3 regions of the Caulobacter sp. SRI_008 genome follow, and region 2 is predicted to be linked to each of the others. Evidence: predicted binding sites of a transcription regulator. Region 2 holds the regulator's gene; each other region holds the start of a gene.
The links. The regulator LexA, encoded in region 2, represses DNA repair genes until DNA is damaged. The targets are predictions, from matches to a motif close to ATGTTCNCNANNTGTTCT.
Positions count from the first base shown of each region.

Region 1: uvrA (excinuclease ABC subunit UvrA) is a predicted target of LexA. The motif match lies at 4,224-4,241, and genes of this name have one in related genera.
Region 3: AC2YHT_RS03440 (putative DNA modification/repair radical SAM protein) is a predicted target of LexA. The motif match lies at 3,608-3,625, and genes of this name have one in related genera.

Region 1 covers NZ_JBYCZS010000027.1:29,543-36,295, reverse strand. The annotation lists gene AC2YHT_RS21000 (hypothetical protein) at 1-125, shown strand, start outside; gene AC2YHT_RS20995 (hypothetical protein) at 207-1,136, shown strand; gene uvrA (excinuclease ABC subunit UvrA) at 1,223-4,132, opposite strand; gene AC2YHT_RS20985 (hypothetical protein) at 4,391-5,062, shown strand; gene AC2YHT_RS20980 (ABC-F family ATP-binding cassette domain-containing protein) at 5,204-6,753, shown strand, end outside.
Region 2 covers NZ_JBYCZS010000009.1:20,973-27,725, reverse strand. The annotation lists gene AC2YHT_RS09745 (ComEC/Rec2 family competence protein) at 1-1,698, shown strand, start outside; gene AC2YHT_RS09740 (isocitrate lyase/PEP mutase family protein) at 1,749-2,519, shown strand; gene AC2YHT_RS09735 (TonB family protein) at 2,520-2,915, opposite strand; gene AC2YHT_RS09730 (bifunctional helix-turn-helix transcriptional regulator/GNAT family N-acetyltransferase) at 3,012-3,959, opposite strand; gene lexA (transcriptional repressor LexA) at 4,107-4,814, opposite strand; gene lepB (signal peptidase I) at 5,119-5,916, opposite strand; gene trpC (indole-3-glycerol phosphate synthase TrpC) at 6,163-6,753, opposite strand, start outside.
Region 3 covers NZ_JBYCZS010000003.1:207-6,959, reverse strand. The annotation lists gene AC2YHT_RS03455 (FecR family protein) at 1-61, opposite strand, end outside; gene AC2YHT_RS03450 (RNA polymerase sigma factor) at 58-651, opposite strand; gene AC2YHT_RS03445 (UdgX family uracil-DNA binding protein) at 862-2,376, opposite strand; gene AC2YHT_RS03440 (putative DNA modification/repair radical SAM protein) at 2,376-3,596, opposite strand; gene AC2YHT_RS03435 (hypothetical protein) at 3,715-4,005, shown strand; gene pdeM (ligase-associated DNA damage response endonuclease PdeM) at 4,181-4,888, opposite strand; partial or broken gene AC2YHT_RS03425 (helicase-related protein) at 4,899-6,753, opposite strand, start outside.

The sequences.
Region 1 (6,753 bases), on a different contig from region 2:
AGCTGTTCGTTCTGCTGGGCCTGCTGACCAACGTGCTGATCGCGCCGCTGATGTTCACCGTCCAGACGGTGATCCTGACCGCCGGCCCGGCCCGCGCCTATCGCCAGCTGCACCCGGATATTTGAGGCCCGGGCTCTGTCCCTGGCCAACGAAGCTTGTTACGCGTTCCTGCCTGCGACACACCGCACAGGGCGAGCAAGAGCAAGATGAAGACCTTTTCGGCGACGGACGCGGCTATTTCAGGCTTCGTCCTGGTGCGCGAGCACTTCAAGACCGTCGCGGTCTGGGTCCTGATCGCGACCATCGTCTCGGCGATCGTGTCCGTGGCCATGATCGGCCTGTTCGGCGCCGAGCTGGAAGCGTTCACGACGCTCAGCCAGAACAATTCCACCGATCCGACTGAAACCCTGCAGGCCATGGCCAAGCTGGGTCCGTTTGCGCTGTTCTCGCTGGTCTACAGCGTCGCCTTCTATTCGGTGCTGCTGGCGGCGATCTATCGCGCGGTGCTGCGCCCGGCCGCCTCCCGGCGCGCCTATCTGCGGTTCGGCGCCGACGAGCTGCGCCAGGCCGGCGTCTCCATCCTGCTGGGCCTGCTGCTGTTCGCGGCCTATCTGGTCCTGCTGGTCGCGGTCACGCTCATCCTCGTCATCCTGGGCGCCATTGCGCCGCCCCTGGCCGCGCTGGTCGGCCTGCTGATCGTGCCGGCCTCGTTCGGGGTGCTGATCTTCCTGGGCGTGCGCCTGTCGCTGGCCAACGTGCTGACCTTCACCGAGGGCAAGATCAACGTCTTCGGCTCGTTCGCCCTGACCAAGGGGCGCTTCTGGCCGATGTTCGGGGCCTATTTCGTGGCCACCATCCTGGCGGTCGTCGTCTATCTGCTGCTGTTCCTGATCATCACCCTGCTGGGCGGCGCGCTCAGCGGCTTCAACCTCGACACCCTGAACGACCTGATGCAGTCGCAGAAGCTGACGCTGGAGTCGCTGCTCACCCCGACCGGCGTGCTCAGCCTGGCGGTCGGCGGCCTGATCACGGTGCTGACCAGCGTGACGATCTACGCCCCGTCGGCCTTCATCTATCGCGAGATCGTCGAGCGGGCGGCCAAGCCGGCCGCCCCCAGCGGGCCGTTCGACGTCTGATCCCCCAGGGACACCGACATGAAAAAGGGCGGCGGGGAGACCCGCCGCCCTTTGTTGTTTCAAGCTCGCTTCGGGCGGACGCCTGATCAGGCCCGCTTGGTCTTCTTCAGTTCGCCCACCCGCGCCAGGCGGCGCTCCTCGTGGCGGTCGAGCAGTTCCTTCAGGTACTTGCCGGTCCAGCTGGCCTCGACCTTGGCCACGTCCTGGGGCGAGCCCACGGCGACGATCTCGCCGCCGCCGTCGCCGCCTTCGGGACCGAAGTCCAGCAGCCAGTCGGCGGTCTTCACCACGTCGAGGTTATGCTCGATGACGACCACGGTGTTGCCCTGGTCGACCAGCTCGTGCAGCACCTCCAGCAGCTTCTTGGTGTCCTCGAAGTGAAGGCCGGTGGTCGGCTCGTCGAGGATGTAGAGCGTGCGGCCGGTGGCGCGCTTGGAAAGCTCCTTGGACAGCTTCACCCGCTGGGCCTCGCCGCCCGACAGCGTCGTCGCCTGCTGGCCCACCTTGATGTAGCTGAGGCCCACGCGCTTGAGGGTCTCCATCTTGTCGCGGATCGGCGGCACGGCCTTGAAGAAGTCGGCGGCCTCCTCGACCGTCATGTCCAGCACGTCGGCGATGGTCTTGCCCTTGAACAGCACGTCCAGGGTCTCGCGGTTGTAGCGCTTGCCCTTGCAGATATCGCAGGTGACGTAGACGTCGGGCAGGAAGTGCATCTCGATCTTGATGACGCCGTCGCCCTGGCAGGCCTCGCAGCGGCCGCCCTTGACGTTGAAGCTGAAGCGGCCCGGGCCGTAGCCGCGCGCCTTGCTTTCCGGCAGCTGGGCGAACCAGTCGCGGATCGGCCCGAAGGCGCCGGTATAGGTGGCCGGGTTCGAGCGCGGGGTGCGGCCGATCGGCGATTGATCGATGTCGATGACCTTGTCGAAGTTCTCCAGGCCCTCGATGCGCTCGTGCGCCGCCGGGGCGTCGCTGGCGTTGTTCAGGCGGCGCGCGGCGGCCTTGTAGAGGGTCTCGATCGTGAAGGTCGACTTGCCGCCGCCCGAGACGCCGGTGATGCAGGTGAAGGTGCCGACCGGGATCTCGCCGGTGACCTCCTTCAGATTGTTGCCCTTGGCGCCGATGACCTTGAGCATCTTCTTCTTGTTGATCGGGCGGCGCTCTTCCGGCACGGCGATCTCGCGCGCGCCGGTCAGGTATTGGCCGGTGACGCTGGCCGGATTGGCCATGATCTCGTCCGGCTTGCCCTCGGCGACGATCTCGCCGCCGTGGACGCCGGCGGCCGGGCCCATGTCGATCACGTAGTCGGCGGTGAGGATGGCCTCCTCGTCGTGCTCGACGACCAGCACCGAGTTGCCCAGGTCGCGCAGCCCTTGCAGCGATTGCAGCAGGCGGGTGTTGTCGCGTTGGTGCAGGCCGATCGACGGCTCGTCGAGCACGTACAGAACGCCCGTCAGGCCGCTGCCGATCTGGCTGGCCAGGCGGATGCGCTGGCTCTCGCCGCCCGACAGCGTGCCCGAGCCGCGAGACAGGTTGAGGTAGTCGAGGCCGACATCGACCAGGAACCGCAGGCGATCGTTGATCTCCTTGAGGATCCGGCGGGCGATCTCCAGCTGCTTGTCGGTCAGGTGGCCTTCCAGGGCCGTGAACCAGTCGCGGGCCGGGCGGATGGCCAGGTTCGAGACGGCGGCGATGTCCAGGCCATGCACCTTCACGGCCAGGGCCTCGGGCTTCAGGCGCTTGCCGCCGCAGGCCTCGCAGGGGGTGTCGGACTGGTAGCGGCCCAGTTCCTCACGCACCCAGCTGCTGTCGGTCTCGCGCCAGCGGCGCTCCAGGTTCGGCAGCACGCCCTCGAAGGGCTTGTCGACCTCGTACTTACGGGCGTTGTCGTCGTAGGTGAACTTGATCTTCTCGCCCTTGGAGCCGTTCAGCACCACGGTCCGGGCCTTTTCCGGCAGCTTGTACCAGGGCTCGTCCATCGAGAAGCCGTAGTGGCGCGCCAGGGCCTGCAGGGTCTGGGTGTAGAGCGGCGAGGGACCCTTGGCCCAGGGCGCGACGGCGCCCTTGTGCAGGGTCTTGTCCTTGTCCGGGATGATCAGGTCGGCGTCGAAGGCCAGCTTCGCGCCCAGGCCGTCGCAGGTGGGACAGGCGCCGGCCGGGTTGTTGAACGAGAACAGCCGCGGCTCGATCTCGGCGATGGTGAAGCCGCTGACCGGGCAGGCGAAGCGTTCGGAGAACAGCAGCCGCTTGGGCTCCTTCTCGCCCTCGTCGATCGTCGCCCATTCGGCCACGGCCAGGCCATCGGCCAGGCGCAGGGCCTGCTCCAGAGAGTCAGCGAGACGCTGCTCCATGCCGGCCTTGGTCACCACGCGGTCCACGACCACGTCGATGTCGTGCTTGAACTTCTTGTCGAGGGCCGGGGCGTCCTCGATCGGATAGTATTCGCCGTCGATCTTCAGCCGCTGGAAGCCGGCCTTCTGCCACTCGGCGATCTCCTTGCGGTACTCGCCCTTGCGGTCGCGCACGACGGGGGCGAGCAGATAGAGGCGCGTGCCTTCGGGCAGGACGGTGATCTTGTCGACCATCTGGCTGATGGTCTGGCTCTCGATCGGCAGGCCGGTGGCCGGCGAGTAGGGAACCCCGACCCGCGCCCACAACAGGCGCATGTAGTCGTGGATCTCGGTCACCGTGCCGACGGTCGAGCGCGGGTTGCGCGACGTGGTTTTCTGCTCGATCGAGATGGCCGGCGACAGGCCCTCGATCAGGTCGACGTCCGGCTTGCTCATCAGCTCGAGGAACTGGCGGGCGTAGGCCGACAGGCTCTCGACGTAGCGGCGCTGGCCCTCGGCATAGATGGTGTCGAAGGCCAGCGAGCTCTTGCCCGAGCCCGACAGGCCGGTCAGCACGACCAGCTCGCCGCGCGGAATGTCGACGCTGACGTCCTTGAGATTGTGCTCGCGGGCGCCGCGGACGCGGATGAAGTTCAGTTGCTCGGCCATGGTGTCCGGAACGCTCGAAGGTCGGATTGGGAGCCACGCGCGAGGCGCGGCGCAGCGGCTATATGTAGGGCGCTGGCGCGGCATTAACACAAGAACAACATGCGAACAAACGCCGCAGCCATCCTGCTGCCAGTCCTGCTGACATCAGATGTCAGCAGGAGGCGCTTTCGAGGGCGCAAAGCGGGCGCCGCGCGGTCGAATTTCGGACGCCATCGAAGCGCGAGCATTCGTCGTCAGAGCAATCTTCGGTGGCGGACGATGGGGCGGGGGCGACGCGAGGTCGGACGATGGGCGATCGCTGCCCCGGCGGGGCTGGCGGCCAACCTGCTGCTGATCGGTCTGCTGTCGCTGGTCGAGCGCACGCCGCCGCCGGTGGAGCCGCCGGCCATGCTGGTCGAGCTCGACCGCACGGAGGAGGAAGACCCGCCGCCCGCGCCGAAGCGAGCGGCCAGAACGTCGCCCGTCCCTTCAGCGCTCAGCGCTTCCAGGCCTCGGGCGGATCCGGACGGCGTCGCGTCCGCCGCGACGGGCGAAGGGGAGGGCGCGTCGTCGGCCGGTTCGCTCGGCCCCGCCGCGCCGCCGATCGACCCCGCTTGGCGCCTCGATTCCCGGGCCGTCGATCGTTGGAAGCTGACCGAAGGCAATCCGGATTTCCGCTGGGGCCGCTATCACCGTGCCTGTAAGGGCCTGAGCAGCGAGCACCTGACCGACGAGGAGAAGGACAAGTGCTGGGGCAGTCTCGCCGCCAAGGCTCCGTCGCCGCGGATGGGACCCGTGGGCCGTCCCGCCCCGCCGCCCGCGAAGTTCGTACCCCGGGGCCTGCCGCCGCCCCCGCCGCCCTTCGCCGAAGACGCCCGCAAGCAGGCCCGCTGCGGCGCCTATCGCGCCGGCCGCGCCGAGCAGCCGCGCCTGCGCGACGGGATCTGCTGACGCGAAGCTCCTATTTGGGGCCCGGCTTGCCGAACCCGGTTCGCGGGCGTAGAAGCCCGGCTCCACCCCTGATGGAGGCCGCCATGATCAGCCAGACGGAAGACCGCTTCGTCCTTCCCGTTTCCCTGTTCGTGGTTTCCCATGCCTGCCTTCATCACACTGGATTCCGTTTCCGCCGCCGCGCCTGACGGCCGCGTTCTCTTCGAAAACCTGAACCTGTCGGTCGGCGCCGAGCGCGTCGGCCTGGTCGGTCGCAACGGCGCGGGCAAGTCGACCCTGCTGGCGCTGATCGCCGGCGCGCGGGCGCCCCTGGCCGGGACCATCGCCCGCGCCGGGACGATCGGCGTGCTCGACCAGACGCCGGAGCTTGCGCCGGACGCGATCCTGGCCGACCGCCTGGGCGTCGGGCAGGCCTGGCGGCGGCTGTCGCGCATCGAGGCGGGGCAGGGCGACGACACCGACTTCGCCGAGGCCGACTGGACCTTGCCTGTGCGGCTGGACGAGGCCCTGGCCGAGGTCGGTCTGACCGGTCTCGATCCCGACCGGCCCGCGAGCGCCCTCAGCGGCGGCCAGCAGACCCGCGCGGGCCTTGCCGCCCTGCTGCTGGCCGCGCCCGACCTGATCCTGCTGGACGAGCCGACCAACCACCTCGACGCCGAGGCGCGAGACCTCGTGGCGCTGGTGCTGGCCCGCTGGAAGGGCGGGGCGATCGTCGCCAGCCACGACCGGACCTTGCTGCGCGGCATGGACCGCATTGTCGAGATCTCCAGCCTGGGCGCGGCCAGCTACGGCGGCGGCTACGACCTCTATGCCGAGCGCAAGGCCGCCGAGGTGGAGGCCGCCGGCCGGGCTCTGGACAGCGCCGAACGCGACGAGCGCCGCGCCGCCCGTGAGGCCCAGACCGCGCTCGAACGCAAGGCGCGCCGTGACGCCGCCGGCAAGCGCTTCGCCGCCAAGGGCAGCGAGCCCAAGATCCTGCTCGGCGCCCGGGCCGAGCGCGCCGAGAACACCGGCGGCAAGGAGCGCCGCCTGGCCGAGCGGCTGCAGTCCGGCGCCCGCGAGGCGGTGGAGGCGGCCGAAAAGCGGGTCGAGAGGGCGCGAACCCTGGGCTTTGATTTGCCGCCCACCGGCCTGCCGGCGGGGCGGCTGGTGCTGGCCCTGGAGGAGGTCGCCTTCGGCTGGCCTAGCCGGTCACCAGTGCTGGAAACGGTGAACCTGCGCCTGGCCGGTCCCGAGCGGGTGGCGGTGCGCGGCCCCAACGGCGCGGGCAAGTCGACCCTGCTGAACCTGGCGGCCGGCGTGCTGGCGCCGACGGCGGGCACTGTGACGCGCGGCGTCCCGGCGGTGATGCTCGACCAGTCGCTGGCCATCCTGCGTCCGGACGAGACCCTGCGCGAGGCCTTCCAACGCCTGCACCCCGCCGCCGACCGCAACGCCGCCCAGGCCGCGCTCGCCCGCTTCCTGTTCCGCAACAGCGCCGCCGACCGGTTGGCCGGGTCTTTGAGCGGCGGCGAACGCCTGCGCGCGGCCCTGGCCTGCGTGCTGGCGGGACCCACCCCGCCGCAACTGCTGATCCTCGACGAGCCGACCAACCACCTGGACCTGGACTCGGTGGCGGCCGTGGAGGCGGCGCTGGCGGGCTATGACGGGGCGCTGCTGGTAGTCAGCCACGACCCCGATTTCCTGGCCGG
Region 2 (6,753 bases):
ACCCGAATCCGCGTCAGCCTGGCCGAAGGCGAGGTCGCGCCGCCGCCCGGTTCGGCCCTGCGCCTGAAGGCCATGCTGTCGGCCCCGCCGCCGCCAGCCGCGCCCGGGGCCTACGACTTCGCCCGCGACGCCTGGTTCAACGGCGTGGGCGGCGTCGGCTTCGTGGTCGGCCAGATCGAGGAGACCGCGCTCGACCCGCCGCCCTGGCGGCTGCGCCTTTCCATGGCCATCAACGCCGTGCGCTGGGATCTGGCCTCCCGCATCGTCGAGCGGCTGGGGTCCGACAGCGGCGGCATCGCCGCGGCCATGGTCACCGGCCACGAGGCCTGGGTGACGCCCGAGCAGACCGAGGCCATGCGCGCCTCGGGCCTGGCGCACATCCTCTCCATATCCGGCCTGCACATGGCCATCGTCGGCGGTTTCGTGTTCGCGGCCGTGCGGCTGCTGATCGCCGCCTGGCCGTGGGTGGCCCTGCGGGTGTCGGGTAAGAAGATCGCGGCCGTCGCCGGTCTCGCGGCCGTCGGGGCTTACCTGATCATCTCCGGCGCGCCGCCGCCGGCGCTGCGCGCGGCGATCACGGCGGCCGTGGCCTTCCTGGCGATCCTGGCCGACCGCCAGGCCGTCAGCCTGCACGGCCTGGCCCTGGCGGCCCTGATCATCCTGGTCGCCCAGCCCGAGTCGGCCGGCGCGCCCGGCTTCCAGATGTCGTTCGCCGCCACCGCCGCCCTTGTGGCCCTCGCCGAGGCCTGGCCGCGCCAGCCGCGCGAGATCTCCGTGCCCTGGCCGATCCGCTTCACCCAGGCCGCCATGGGCTGGCTCGCCATCAGCGTCGGCGCCAGCTTCGTGGCGGGCATGGCCACCGGCCCGTTCGCCATGCAGCACTTCAACCGCGTCGCCGTCTGGGGGCTGCCGGCCAATCTGGCCGTGTCGCCGCTGTCGTCCTTCGTGATCATGCCGTTCCTGGCGGTCGGCGCCGTGCTGGAGCCGCTGGGACTGGGCGCGCCGTTCCTGGCCGTGGCCGGCTGGGGCATCGACGCCATGACCGCCATCGCCCGCTGGTTCGCCGGCGCGCACGGCGCCCAGCAGGTCGTGGCGAGCGGCCCGCCGTTCACCCTGGCCCTGTCGTTCCTGGGGATCATGCTGCTGTGCCTGTGGAAGGGCCGGTTGCGCTGGCTGGGCGCACCGCTGGCCCTGGCTGTCGCCCTTTGGCCGCGCCCGGCGCCGCCCGACCTGTGGATTTCGGCAGACGGCGCCACGGCCGCCGCGCGCCGGGGCGGGGAGGCGGTGCTGCTGCGCCCGGACGCCCGCCGCTTCGGCGCCGATCTCTGGGCCCGCCGCCGGGGTCTGACGCCCATCGCCGGCAAGGACTTCGCCTGCGACCGCGTCTCCTGCGCGCCGCTCGCGTCGGCCCCGGTCGCCGTCGGCCTGTCCTGGACCCGCCGCGCGCCCGATTTCGCGGGCTTGCAGCGCCTTTGCGCCGGCGCCCAGGTGGTGGTGGTGCGCGGACCCCGTCCTGCCGTCCTGCCGGCGACTTGTCACGACGCCGTCGTGCTGGCGGGCGAGGATTTCGCGGCCGGCGGTTCGGCCGAGCTCTGGCGTCGCCGCGACGGCTGGTGGATCGTCTGGGCCCAGCCCCTGCGCGGCGCGCGACCCTGGGTGGCGACTGCTGACAGGAATGCGCAAGAACCGGGCGGATAGTCGCGGCCGGCAGCCGTAAGGACTCGCGCCCCGTACTGAAGGAAGACCCGATGACCGACGCCTCGCTGTTCGCCGCCAAGTTCGCTGGAAGGCGAGCCGCTTTCCGCGCCCTGCACGCCGACGGCTTCTTCGTGCTGCCCAATCCGTGGGACGCCGGCGGCGCGGTCCGGCTGCAGAAGCTGGGCTTCAAGGCCCTGGCCTCGACCAGCGCCGGCATGGCCTGGTCCTGGGGCCGCGCCGACGGCGAGGTCACGGTCGATGAGGTGCTCGAGCACCTGCGCGCGCTGGTCGCCGCAACCGACCTGCCGGTCAACGCCGACTTCGAGGCCGGTTTCGCCGACAGCCCCGAAGGCGTCGCCGCCAATGTCGCCCGCGCCGTCGAGACCGGCGTCTCCGGCCTCTCGATCGAGGACCGCACCGGCAAGGATCTCTACGACCTGCCTGACGCCGTCGCCCGCATCGCCGCCGCCCGCGCCGCCATCGACGCCTCCGGCCAGGACGTGATCCTGGTCGGCCGCACCGAAGGCTTCCTGATCGGCCGCGACGACCTCGCCCCGACCATCGAGCGCCTGGTCGCCTATGCGCAGGCCGGCGCCGACTGCCTCTATGCGCCGGGCGTGACGAAGTACGACGACATCGCCGCCATCGTCGCGGCCGTGGCGCCAAAGCCGGTCAACGTGCTGCTGTGGGGACCGGACATGAAGCTCGCCGACCTGCCGGGCCTGGGCGTGCGCCGCGCCAGCACCGGCGCGGCCCTGGCCGCGGCGGCCTGGGCCGGCTTCGACGCGGCGGTCAAGGCGCTGGCCGGTCTGGATCGCTGATCAGCGGACAGTGATGTCCGGAGCGCCGCGACGGATGCGGTATTCGAGCGTGATCAGCAGATCGCGGCCGGCGGTCGGCCGTCCGTCCCGCGTGACGGCGTCCACGTCGTGCCTGGCCAGCAGCTTGAGGGCGGCCAGACCAAATTCGGGGCTGTTTGACGGCGTCACGTTCAGCACGGTGCAGTTCGTCAACACGCCCTTGCCGGCGATCGTGCAACGCGCCTGGACGTCTCCAGTCCTTCCGACCCGCATGGCGCGATCGGGATAGAAGCCGCCGAGCGGGCTGGAGGCGTGGAACCCGATGTCCGCCAGCGTCAGCGGCGGCTCGGCCGCCGAATTTTCGGCCGCCGGCGCTTGCAACGCCAAGGCCAGCATCACTGCGATCAACGCGATCATCCCCTCTGGCATCCCCTCTGGTTGTCGATCTTGGCTAGGACGCTTTGGGGGCGAAGTTCAAGGGCGCGGACCTGCCAGGTTCGCGCTCCTGCGCCGTCATCGGTGCGGTTCGGCGGGCTGGCCGGCGAGGTCCAGCGACCAGATCTGGTCGACCAGGTCGTGGCCGAACTGGCGGCCGGGCGCCTCGTGGGTCAGGGTGAAGCCGGCCTGCTCGTAGAGCCGGCGCGCGGCGGTCAGGACGCTGACGGTCCAGAGGTCCAGCCGCGCATAGCCCAGCGCCCGGGCGCGTTCGACGCAGGTCTCGACCAGCCGCCGGCCGACGCCCAGTCCGCGGGCCTGCGCCTCCACATAGAGCAGACGCAGCTTGGCCACGCCGGGCGCATCGCCGCGCACCAGGAAGATCGAGCCGACCATCCGGCCGCCGGCCTCCGCGATCCACGCGTCGTCCCGGGCGGGATCGAACTTGTGGTGGAAGTCGGCCAGGATGCCGGCCACCAGGGCCTCGTAGTCGCCGTTCCAGCCGTGTTCGCTGGCATAGAGCACCGCCTGGCGCGAGGCGACCAGGCCCAGGTCGCCGGGCCGCAAGGCCCGCAGCACGACCTCGGGCGCGCCGCTCTCGAACACCTCGTTGATGGCGCCGGCAGCCTCGAGCAGGCGCGCCCGCTGCAGCGGATGCAGCCCCTCGATCAGGGCGCCGACGCTGGCGCGGGTGTTGGCCTCCAGGGCGGCGAAGGTCGCGCGGCCTTCATCGGTCAGGCTCAGCAGCTGGTGGCGGCCGTGGGCCGGGTTCTCGCGCGCCGTGACCAGGCCCCGTTCGGAAAAGCGCTTGATCGTACGGCTGACCTGGGCGGGATCCAGGCGCAGGGCGCGGGCGATGTCGGCGGCCATCGGGTCGGTCCGGTTGGCCAGCTCGTAGAGAACCCGCGCCTCGCTCAGCGTGAACGGGCTGCCGTCATAGCTGGCGTCCAGCAGGCCCAGGCGGCTGGTGTAGACGCGGTTGAAGGCCCGCAGGGTGGCGACGTCGATGTCGTGCTGATCGGTCATGCGGCCTCCAATGTTGATTGCGTCAATATTGGAGTTTTGTTGACTGAGTCAACACTGGCCGGTCGGGCGGCCATCGCCGCGCCCGCTAAACGGAAAAGAGCGCGACCTTGCGATCGCGCCCTCGAACCGTCGTGCCGGCCCAAGCCGTCAGTGATAGCGGCGGATCAGGCCCACCAGCTTGCCCTGCACCTCAACTTGGTCGGGGCCGAAGATGCGGGTCTCGTACTTCGGGTTGGCCGCTTCCAGGGCGATCGAGCCGCCCTTCTTGCGCAGGCGCTTGAGGGTGGCTTCCTCGCCGACCAGGGCGACGACGATCTCGCCGCTGTTGGCCGTGTCGCCCTTCCGGATGATCACATAGTCGCCGTCGAGGATGCCGGCCTCGATCATCGAGTCGCCCTGCACCTCGAGGACGTAGTGCTCGCCGCCGCCCAGCATGCTCTCGGGCACCGGCAGGCGGTCGCGCTCGTGCTGGATGGCGTCGATCGGCGTGCCGGCGGCGATGCGGCCCAGGATCGGCAGCTCGCGGCTGTCATTGGCGATCGGCAGGGAGGGGGCGGGGGCCGAAGGGGCGGGGCCGCCGCCTTCCAGCACCTGCGGCCGGAACGCGCCGCGGCCCTTGGGCGGGGCGGCCGTGGTTGCCTGCTGCGGCAGCTTCACCACCTCCAGCGCCCGGGCCCGGTGGGCCAGGCGGCGGATGAAGCCGCGCTCTTCCAGGGCGGTGATCAGCCGGTGGATGCCCGACTTCGACGCAAGGTCCAGGGCCTCCTTCATCTCGTCGAAGGAGGGGGAGACGCCGGTCTCCTTGATCCGTTCGTGGATGAACATCAGCAGCTCGTGCTGCTTGCGGGTGAGCATGACGGCCTCGCAAGTCGTCGCGGAACAAACCGCAAACCTTGCGAATGTTCTCTAGGTGTTCTTGGTTAAGGTCAAGTGAATTACGGCGACCGGCGTTCTGCCAATTCGCTTGCGCCGCGCGTATCAGGACCCGGGTCCTAAATGACTGATTTTACGCCGGATAAGTCCGCCGTTCTCAGTCGGCCTTATCGGGCCGCGACGGCGAACCGAGCCGCGATTTTCCGTAGACGGTGCGATCGCGTCGCGCCCCGGCCCGCGAGAATATCGCCGCCGAGACCGCGATTCCCGGCGCGCGCAGACCGATTCACAGCCGCTGGAACGACCGATTCCATCGCGGGCCGGCGCCGCTTTCCCACGAGAACACCACCATCTCGGCCCGGCCGACCAGATTCTCGAACGGCACGAAGCCCATGCCGATCTGCGACGGCAGATTGGCGTCCACCGCCGGGTTCCAGGCGCAGCGGGCCTGGCCGGCCGGGATCGGGCCGGGGTCGAAGCGGCTGTCGAGCGAGTTGTCGCGGTTGTCGCCCATCATGAAGTAGCAGCCCTCGGGCACGCGATAGACGGCGGTGTTGCCGGCCGCCGTGCGCGGGCCGTAGCTGTTGGCCAGATGCGTCTTGCCGCCCGGCAGGGTCTCGACGAAGCGTTCGGCGGGCAGCACGCCGAACGGGGTGTCCTCCATGCGCGTCCCCAGAGGCTGCTGGACGACCGGCGCGCCGTTGATGCGCAGCACCCCGTCCACCACTTGCAGCTCGTCGCCCGGCAGGCCGACCAGGCGCTTGATGACATCGGTGCGGCCGTCGCCCGGTTTCTTGAACACCACCACGTCGCCGCGCCGGGGCTCGCGCCCCATCAGCCGGCCATGGCCGATCTGCGGGCTGAACGGCGCCGAATGGCGGCTCCAGCCATAGGCGAACTTGTTGACCAGGATGCGGTCGCCGACCAGCAGGGTCGGCTCCATCGAGCCGGACGGGATCACGAACGGCTGGCACAGCACCGTGCGCGGCACCAGCACGATGGCCGCCGTCAGCGCCAGGGTCCTGGCCCAGTCGATCAGATGCGCGCCCAGTTTCGAGCGAAGCGACGTCTTGCCGGTGGTCATGCGAAAAGCCCCTCGATCGGTGTTCAGGGGTGATGATCCGCGACAGCTTGGCCGAAACGTGGCCGAGCGGCGTTATGTGAGTGCCGGGCCGTGATCTCTGATCTGCGCTCTCAATTCCGTTCTTCCCCGCGAAGGCGGGGATCCAAGCTGAGGCGGCGGGCCAATCGACGAGCGCGCCCCAGCATGAGAGTCTGCTTGGATCCCCGCCTTCGCGGGGAAGAACGGATCTACTAGTCTCTGACGGCCCTAGCCGATCAGCTCGCGCGTGGCGGCCGTGACGTCGGCCTGGCGCATCAGGCTTTCGCCCACCAGCATGGCGGTGGCCCCGCAGGCCTCCATCCGCACCACGTCGGCATGGGTGAAGAGGCCGCTCTCGGTGACCAGCAGCGAGCCGGCCGGGGCCAGCTTGGCCAGGCGCTCGGTGACGGCCAGGTCGACGACGAAGCTCTTGAGGTCGCGGTTGTTGACCCCGAACAGCGTCGCGCCCAGCTTGCCGGCCCGCTCGGTCTCGGCCTCGTCGTGCACCTCGACCAGGGCGTCCATCCCCAGGCGCGCGGCCTCGGCCATCAGTTCGGCGGCCAGCGTGTCGTCGATCATCGCCAGGATCACCAGTATGGCGTCGGCGCCCAGGGCGCGGCTCTCGGCCACCTGCCAGGGATCGACCAGGAAATCCTTGCGGATGCAGGGCAGGGCGGTCGCCGCGCGGGCGGCCACGAGGTATTCGTCCGCGCCCTGGAAGCTCGGGCCGTCGGTCAGCACGGAAAGACAGGCCGCGCCGCCGTCCTCATAGGCTTTCGCCAGCACGGGCGGATCGAAGTCGGCGCGGATCAGGCCCTT
Region 3 (6,753 bases), on a different contig from region 2:
CGTCAGGCGCGCAGGCAGGATCGGACAGCCGCACCACCCACTGGGCGGCGGCTGCTCTCACTGCTTCGCGTCGCGATCCCGCTTCCCGACCCATGAACGCCCTTCGTCGATACGCACTGGCTGGGTCGCGCCCGAGCGGCCCAGCTTTTCGGAACAGTAGCGAAGCCCCTTGATCAGGTGCTTCTCGACAGTCGAGACGGACAGGCCCATGCGAACCGCTATCTCGCCCGGCGACAGGCTATAGACTTTCCTGAGGGTGAATACACGCCGGCATTGTGTCGGCAGCTCGGCGATCGCCTCGCGCAGCTGGCGAAGTTCGTCGCGCGAGACCAGCGAGGCCTCGGGTCCGGGTGTCTCGTCCATGCCGCCGATCTGCTCGAAATCGGCCACGGCGGTGATGGTCAGCACCTTGCGGCGACGCAGGCCGTCGAAGGCGATGTTGCGGATGGTGCGCGAGGCGAAGGCGGCGGGATTGGTGATCTCGCGCCAGGTCTTGCAGGCGATCACCCGGGCGAAGGCGTCGTGGACCAGATCTTCCGGATCGGCCTCGCCGTTGCGGCAAAACTTGCGCGCATAGGCCAGAAGCCGCGGTTCCAGGGGCAGGATTTCCCTGCGGAACCAGGCTCGGCGCTGTTCGTCTTCTGGTGTCATCGCCCTCGTTCCCCGGCCGGGAACCAACCCCGGCGAAGCCGTCGTGGCAAGAGGCGAACACGCGCCCCGACGGCGGAGAGGGCTTATGCGCCGTGTTTCCGCGGGTAACATTGCGAGGTGGGGCAAGGACTTGCGCCCGGTGCGCGGACGCCAAAAGATTCAGCAGATTTTTTGCGCGGCCTGTCCGTCAGGCGAGCGCTCGCGCCTCCTTCAGTCGAGCAGTCCGGCAAGCTCGCCCGCAAGGCGCAAATCCTCGACGAATTCGGTTCGTGCACGCTCGCGGGCGGCGGCGTCCGGCAGGCGCAGCAGGAAGGACGGGTGGTAGGTCAGCACCGCCCGGGTTTGATCGGGCAGTTGCAGCGCCTCGCCGCGATTGGCGCCGATGGGCGTGATCTTGCCCATCACCGCGTGCGCCGCCGTTGCGCCGAGGGCGACGATCACCCGGGGGCGGACCAGTCGTCGCTCGGCGTCGAGCCACCAGCGGCAGGCCTGCACCTCGCCCCGGTCCGGGGTCTTGTGGATGCGCCGCTTGCCGCGCGGCTCGTGCTTGAAGTGTTTGACTGCGTTGGTGACGTAGGTCCGATCGCGCGGCACGCCGGCCTGTGCGAGCGCCTCGTCGAACACCTGGCCGGCGGGGCCGACGAAGGGGCGGCCGGCCAGGTCCTCCTGGTCGCCGGGCTGCTCGCCGACGAACATCAGCCGGGCGTGGGCCGCGCCTTGGCCGGGGACGCCCTGGGTGACGTCGCGCCACAGGTCGCAGCGGCGGCACAGCTGCACGCCGGCCGCCACGGCCTCGAGGCTGGCGGGGACGTCGCCGTTGTAGGATCCGTCGCGAGCCTGGCGCAGGGCGGCCTTCAGCACGCGGTCGGGAGCGGGGGAGGGCGTGGCGGCGACCATGGCGGCGGCGCGCGCCTGGGCGGTTTCGATCAGCTGCGGAATGAGCCGCGCCTCTGGGAGGTTGCGCCAATAGCGCTTGGGCATCTCCTGGCGCATCATCTTCTCGTTCAGCCGCGCCGGGTTGAAGATCGAGGCGTAGTAGGTGCGCCAGAGCTCTTCCTGGGCGTCTTCGGCCGGCGCGTCGGCCGGATCGGCGCCGTCGGAGACCTTCAGCGTCTGCCCGTCCCAGGCCACGCAGGCGTCGGGCGTCAGTATGGTCCAGGTCATGGTGGTGAAGCGGCGGGCGAAGAACGGGGCGGCGGCCTCGGTGACGCGGTGGGCCGGCTCGAACCAGGCGGCGTAGGCCTCCGGCTCGGTCTCGACCAGGCGGAAGCGGACGAAGGCGTGCATCTTGTGGATCGCCCGCGACACCGCCTTTTCCATGTCGCGGGCTTTCGCGACATCGGGATCGGCGGGGTTGTCGATCAGGCGGGGTTCGCGCTCCAGCCGCCACAGCAGCCGATAGAGCAGGGCGAAGCGCTCGCCGGAGCGGTGCAGGACGACGGACTTGGCCAACTCGACGAAGGCGGGCGGCACCGTAAAGCCCCTCCCCCTTGCGGGGAGGGGTTGGGGTGGGGGTGTGAGCTCGGCGTCTCTAGAGGATCGATCGGCCATCTCCGCGCCGACACCCCCACCCCCTGCCCCCTCCCCGGAAGGGGGAGGGGAGAAGAGGTCGCGCTCCACCGTCCAGATCACGGCTTCGGGCGAAACGCCCTCGGCCCGCAGGTCGCGCGCCGCGACCCGCCAGCCGTCGAAGTCGATCTCGGAGGCCAGCCGCACCACGCGCATCAGAAGAGGCTCAGCTGCGCCGGTTCGACCAGGCGGGCCTTCAGGTGCTCACCGTCGGTGGCCATGCCCGGCGTCCAGCCCTCGGCGACGACGAAGGCCTTGGCGCGCTTGACCACGGCGCCGACGCGCTTGAGGTCGTCGAGGGTCAGCCGCGCCTGGCGACGGGCCAGCAGGATGCGGTCGACGGCCTTGGCGCCCAGGCCCGGCACGCGCAGCAGGGTCTCGCGGTCGGCGGCGTTGACGTCGACGGGGAATCTGTCGCGGTTCCGCAGCGCCCAGCCGGTCTTGGGATCGACCGACAGGTCCAAATCCTCGCCGGCGCTGATGATCTCCGGCTGCTCGAAGCCGTAGAACCGCATCAGCCAGTCGGCCTGGTAGAGGCGATGCTCGCGCAGCAGGGGCGGGCGGCTAGACGGCAGGCGGTGGCTGGAATCCGGGATCGGGCTGAAGGCCGAATAGTAGACGCGGCTGAGGCGATAGGCGCCGTAGAGCGAGGCGCTGCGGGCCAGGATGTCGCCGTCGCTCGCCTGGTCGGCGCCGACGATCAGCTGGGTCGACTGGCTGCGGGCGAAGGTCTTGCGGGGCGCCGTGCGGGCCGGCTCGGCGCGCTCGTCGATGGCCAGGCGCATGCGGCCCATGGCCCGCTTGATGTCGCCGACGTCCTTCTCGGGGGCCAGGGACTTCAGGCTCTCGTCCTGGGGCAGTTCGATGTTGATCGACACCCGGTCGGCATAGAGCCCGGCTTCGGCCGCCAGCTCCGGCGAGGCCTCGGGGATGAGTTTCAGGTGGATGTAGCCGCGGAAGTCGTGGTCCAGCCGCAAGGCTTTGGCGATGCGGACCATCTCCTCCATCGTGTAGTCGCCGTTGCGGATGACGCCCGACGACAGGAAGAGGCCCTCGATATAGTTGCGCTTGTAGAAGTTGAGGGTGAGGTCGACGACCTCCTGCACGGAAAACCGCGCCCGGGGCGTGTTCGACGACACCCGGTTGATGCAGTAGGCGCAGTCGTAGATGCAGAAGTTGGTCAGCAGGATCTTCAGCAGGCTGATGCAGCGCCCGTCCGGGGCGTAGGCGTGGCAGATGCCCATGCCTTCGGTGGAGCCGACGCCCTTGCCGCCGACGGAGTCGCGCTTCTCGCCGCCCGATGAGGCGCAGGAGGCGTCGTACTTGGCGGCGTCGGCGAGGATGGAGAGCTTGCGGCGGATATCGAGAACGGCCATCGCTTACCGTATCGTTCTCCATATGTTCCGTCCAGCGGCGTGATGTCGCGCGCTATGTCGCCTGTCGGGGAACAACCGTCGGTCCCACGCGATCCCCTTTCAGCAAAAGGAGCCTTTCATGGCGCGCCGTAAAGACGACTGGCCTTCGACGATGTTCGACGCCTGGGCGCTGGGGATGGAGGCTTCGGCCGTCATCGGCCTTAGGACCATGGTCCTGGCCGGCGGCGGGGCGCGGGCGCAGAGCGAGGCGATCCGCATGACCACCGAGAAGATGGCGGCGGCGGCCGACGTGGGGCTGAAGTTCTGGACCGGCGGCCTGCCCCAGGCCCCGGACGCGGCGACGCGGGCGGTGATCCGGGACTACCGGACCAAGGTGCGCGCCAATCGGCGGCGGCTGGCGAAGGGGTAGGGCGAATCTCCAGAGATCGCCTTCCTGGGCCTTGTGCCCAGGATCCATGGTTCCGCTGCTCAAACCTTTACAGGACGGCCTGTGTTTGAGCGGTCGCCGGCATGGGCCCTCGCCACAAGGGCGAGGGAGGCGGTTATGGGTGATGCTTCAAGCGCGAGGCGATCTTGAACGCGACCTAATCCGGCCGCAGCGAGCGCGGCCCCACCGCGTGCACCCGCTTGCCGCCCAGGGCGCCGGCCAGGGGCGGGGCGGCGAACAGGTTGGAAAAGGCCTGGTCGAGGATGTTGAGGCCCCCGGTATAGGCCCCGAAGGCCGGCAGGATCAGGCGCTGGCCGTCGGTGACGAAGCAGCGCTTGCGCACGCTGCCGCGACCGCTGGAGACGCGGGCGGCCGGGTGCAGGTGGCCGGCCACCTCGCCGGGCTGGACGCCGGGCTCGGGCTCGTGGCGCAGGATCAGGCCGCCGATGGAAAGCTCGTCGATCACCTGGCCGGGCAGGGCGCGGGGGCCGTCGGCGTCGTGGTTGCCCACCGCCCAGATCAGGTCGCGGCCGACGGCGAGGGCGCGCAGGCGCTCGGCGTCGTCGGCGGCCAGGCGATCCTCGGCCGCGCCGTCGTGAAAGCTGTCGCCGAGGAAGATCAAGGTCGCCGGCGTCAGGGCCGCCACCTCGGCCTCCAGGCGGGTCAGGGTCTCGCGGGTGTCGTAGGGCGGCAGCATCTGGCCGAAGCGGGCGGCGTAGGACGAGCCCTTCTCGAAGTGCAGGTCGGCGACCACCAGGGCGCGCTCGGCCTCCAGCCACAGGGCGCCGGAGCCGCGCAGCAGCACCAGCCGCTCGGACACCATGACCGTCAGGCCGCCGCAGTCGCTGAGCTGGAACCTCGTCAAGCCGAACACCTCAAGAAAGGGCCTCCGCGATCAGGTCTTCCTCCGCCTCGGCCAGGATCATGTCGCTGGCCGCGTCGCCGGGCGCGCGCTCGCGGCCGATCTCCAGCATGATCGGCACGGCGAAGGGCGAAACCTTGTCCAGCGCCGCATGGCGGATGCGGCCCTTGATGCGAGCCAGTAGATCCCCCAGCCGCGCCACGTCCAGCTGACCGGTCGCCGCATCCATACGGGCGCAGCGTAGCAAGAGGTGGTCGGGCTGGTGCTTGCGCAGCACGTCGTAGATCAGGTCGGTCGAGAAGGTGACCTGCCGGCCCGACTTCTCCTCGCCGGGATAGCGTCGCTCGATCAGCCCGCCGACCAGGGCGCAGGCCTTGAAGGCGCGCTTCATCAGGAAGCTTTCGTTGAGCCAGTCCTCCAGGTCGTCGCCCAGCATGTCCTGGTCGAAGAGGTCGGAGAGATCCAGCTCGTCCATCGGCCGCAGCGACCAGATGTTGAGGGCGTAGTCGTTGCAGACAAAGCCCAGCGGCCCGACGCCCAGGCGGTCCAGTCGGCGGGTCAGCAGCATGGCCAGGGTGGTGTGCGCCAGCCGCCCCTCGAAGGGGTACATGACCATGTGGAACCGCTTCCCGCGTGGGAAGGTCTCCAGCAGCATCTCGTCCTCGTCGGGGATCAGCGAGCGGAGCTTCTGATAGGCCATCCACTCCTGCACGTCGGGGGGCAGGGCCAGCCACTCGGCCTCGTCGTGCATCATCTTACGCACGCGGCCGGCCAGATAGGTCGAGAGCGGGAACTTCGACCCGCCCCAACTGGGCATCTTCGGGTCCTTGTCCGGCGCGGGCGTGACGAAGGCGTCAGCGCCCACCAGGCTGTTGAAGCGCCAGACCTGGCCGGCGAACACGAAGGTGTCGCCCGGGGTCAGCTGCTCGAAATAGCCTTCCTCGGCCTCGCCGATCTTCCTGCCGCCCATCGGTCTGCGGCCGCCGCCGATGCGGACATTGACCACCGCCGGCGAGACGATGGCGCCGACGTTCATCCGGTGGCGCTGGACGACCTGGGCGTTGCGGGCCTTCCAGAAGCCGTCGACGTCTTCCACGATCCGGCGGAAGCGATCGTAGGTCTTGAGCGCGTAGCCGCCGGTTGAGACGAAATCGACCACGGTCTCGAAGTCCTCCCACGACATGTCGGCATAGGGGCCGGCGGTGCGAACCTCGTCATAGAGGTCGAGCAGCTTGAAGGGCTCGGAGCAGGCGCAGCCCATGACGTGCTGGGCCAGGACGTCGAGAGCGCCGACCCGGGCCGGTTCGCCGTCGAGATGGTTTTCCAGGATGGCGTCGGCGGCGGCGCGGCACTCCAGCATCTCGAAGCGGCTGGCGGGCACGAACAGGGCGCGGCTGGGCTCGTCGAGGCGGTGGTTGGCGCGGCCGATCCGCTGGACCATCCGCGAGGCCCCCTTGGGCGCGGCCAACTGGATGACCAGATCCACGTCGCCCCAGTCGATGCCCATGTCCAGGGTCGAGGTGCAGACCACGGCCCGCAGCTCGCCGCGCGCCATGGCCGCCTCGACCTTGCGCCGCTGCTCGGCCGACAGGCTGCCGTGGTGCAGGGCGATCGGCAGGCCTTCGTCGTTGAGCTTCCACAGCTCCTGGAACGCAAATTCTGCTTGGAAACGCGTGTTGACGAAAACGAGCGCCGTGCGGCTGGCGGCGATGATCGCATAGACCTCGGCCATGGCGTGCTGGGCGGTGTGGCCGGCCCACGGCACGCGGCCGCCGGAGACCAGGACCTCGACGACGGGCTGGGCGCCGCCGGAGCCGAGGACGAGGTCGACGGAAGGAACCTCCCCCTCTGGGGGAGGCGATCGCGAA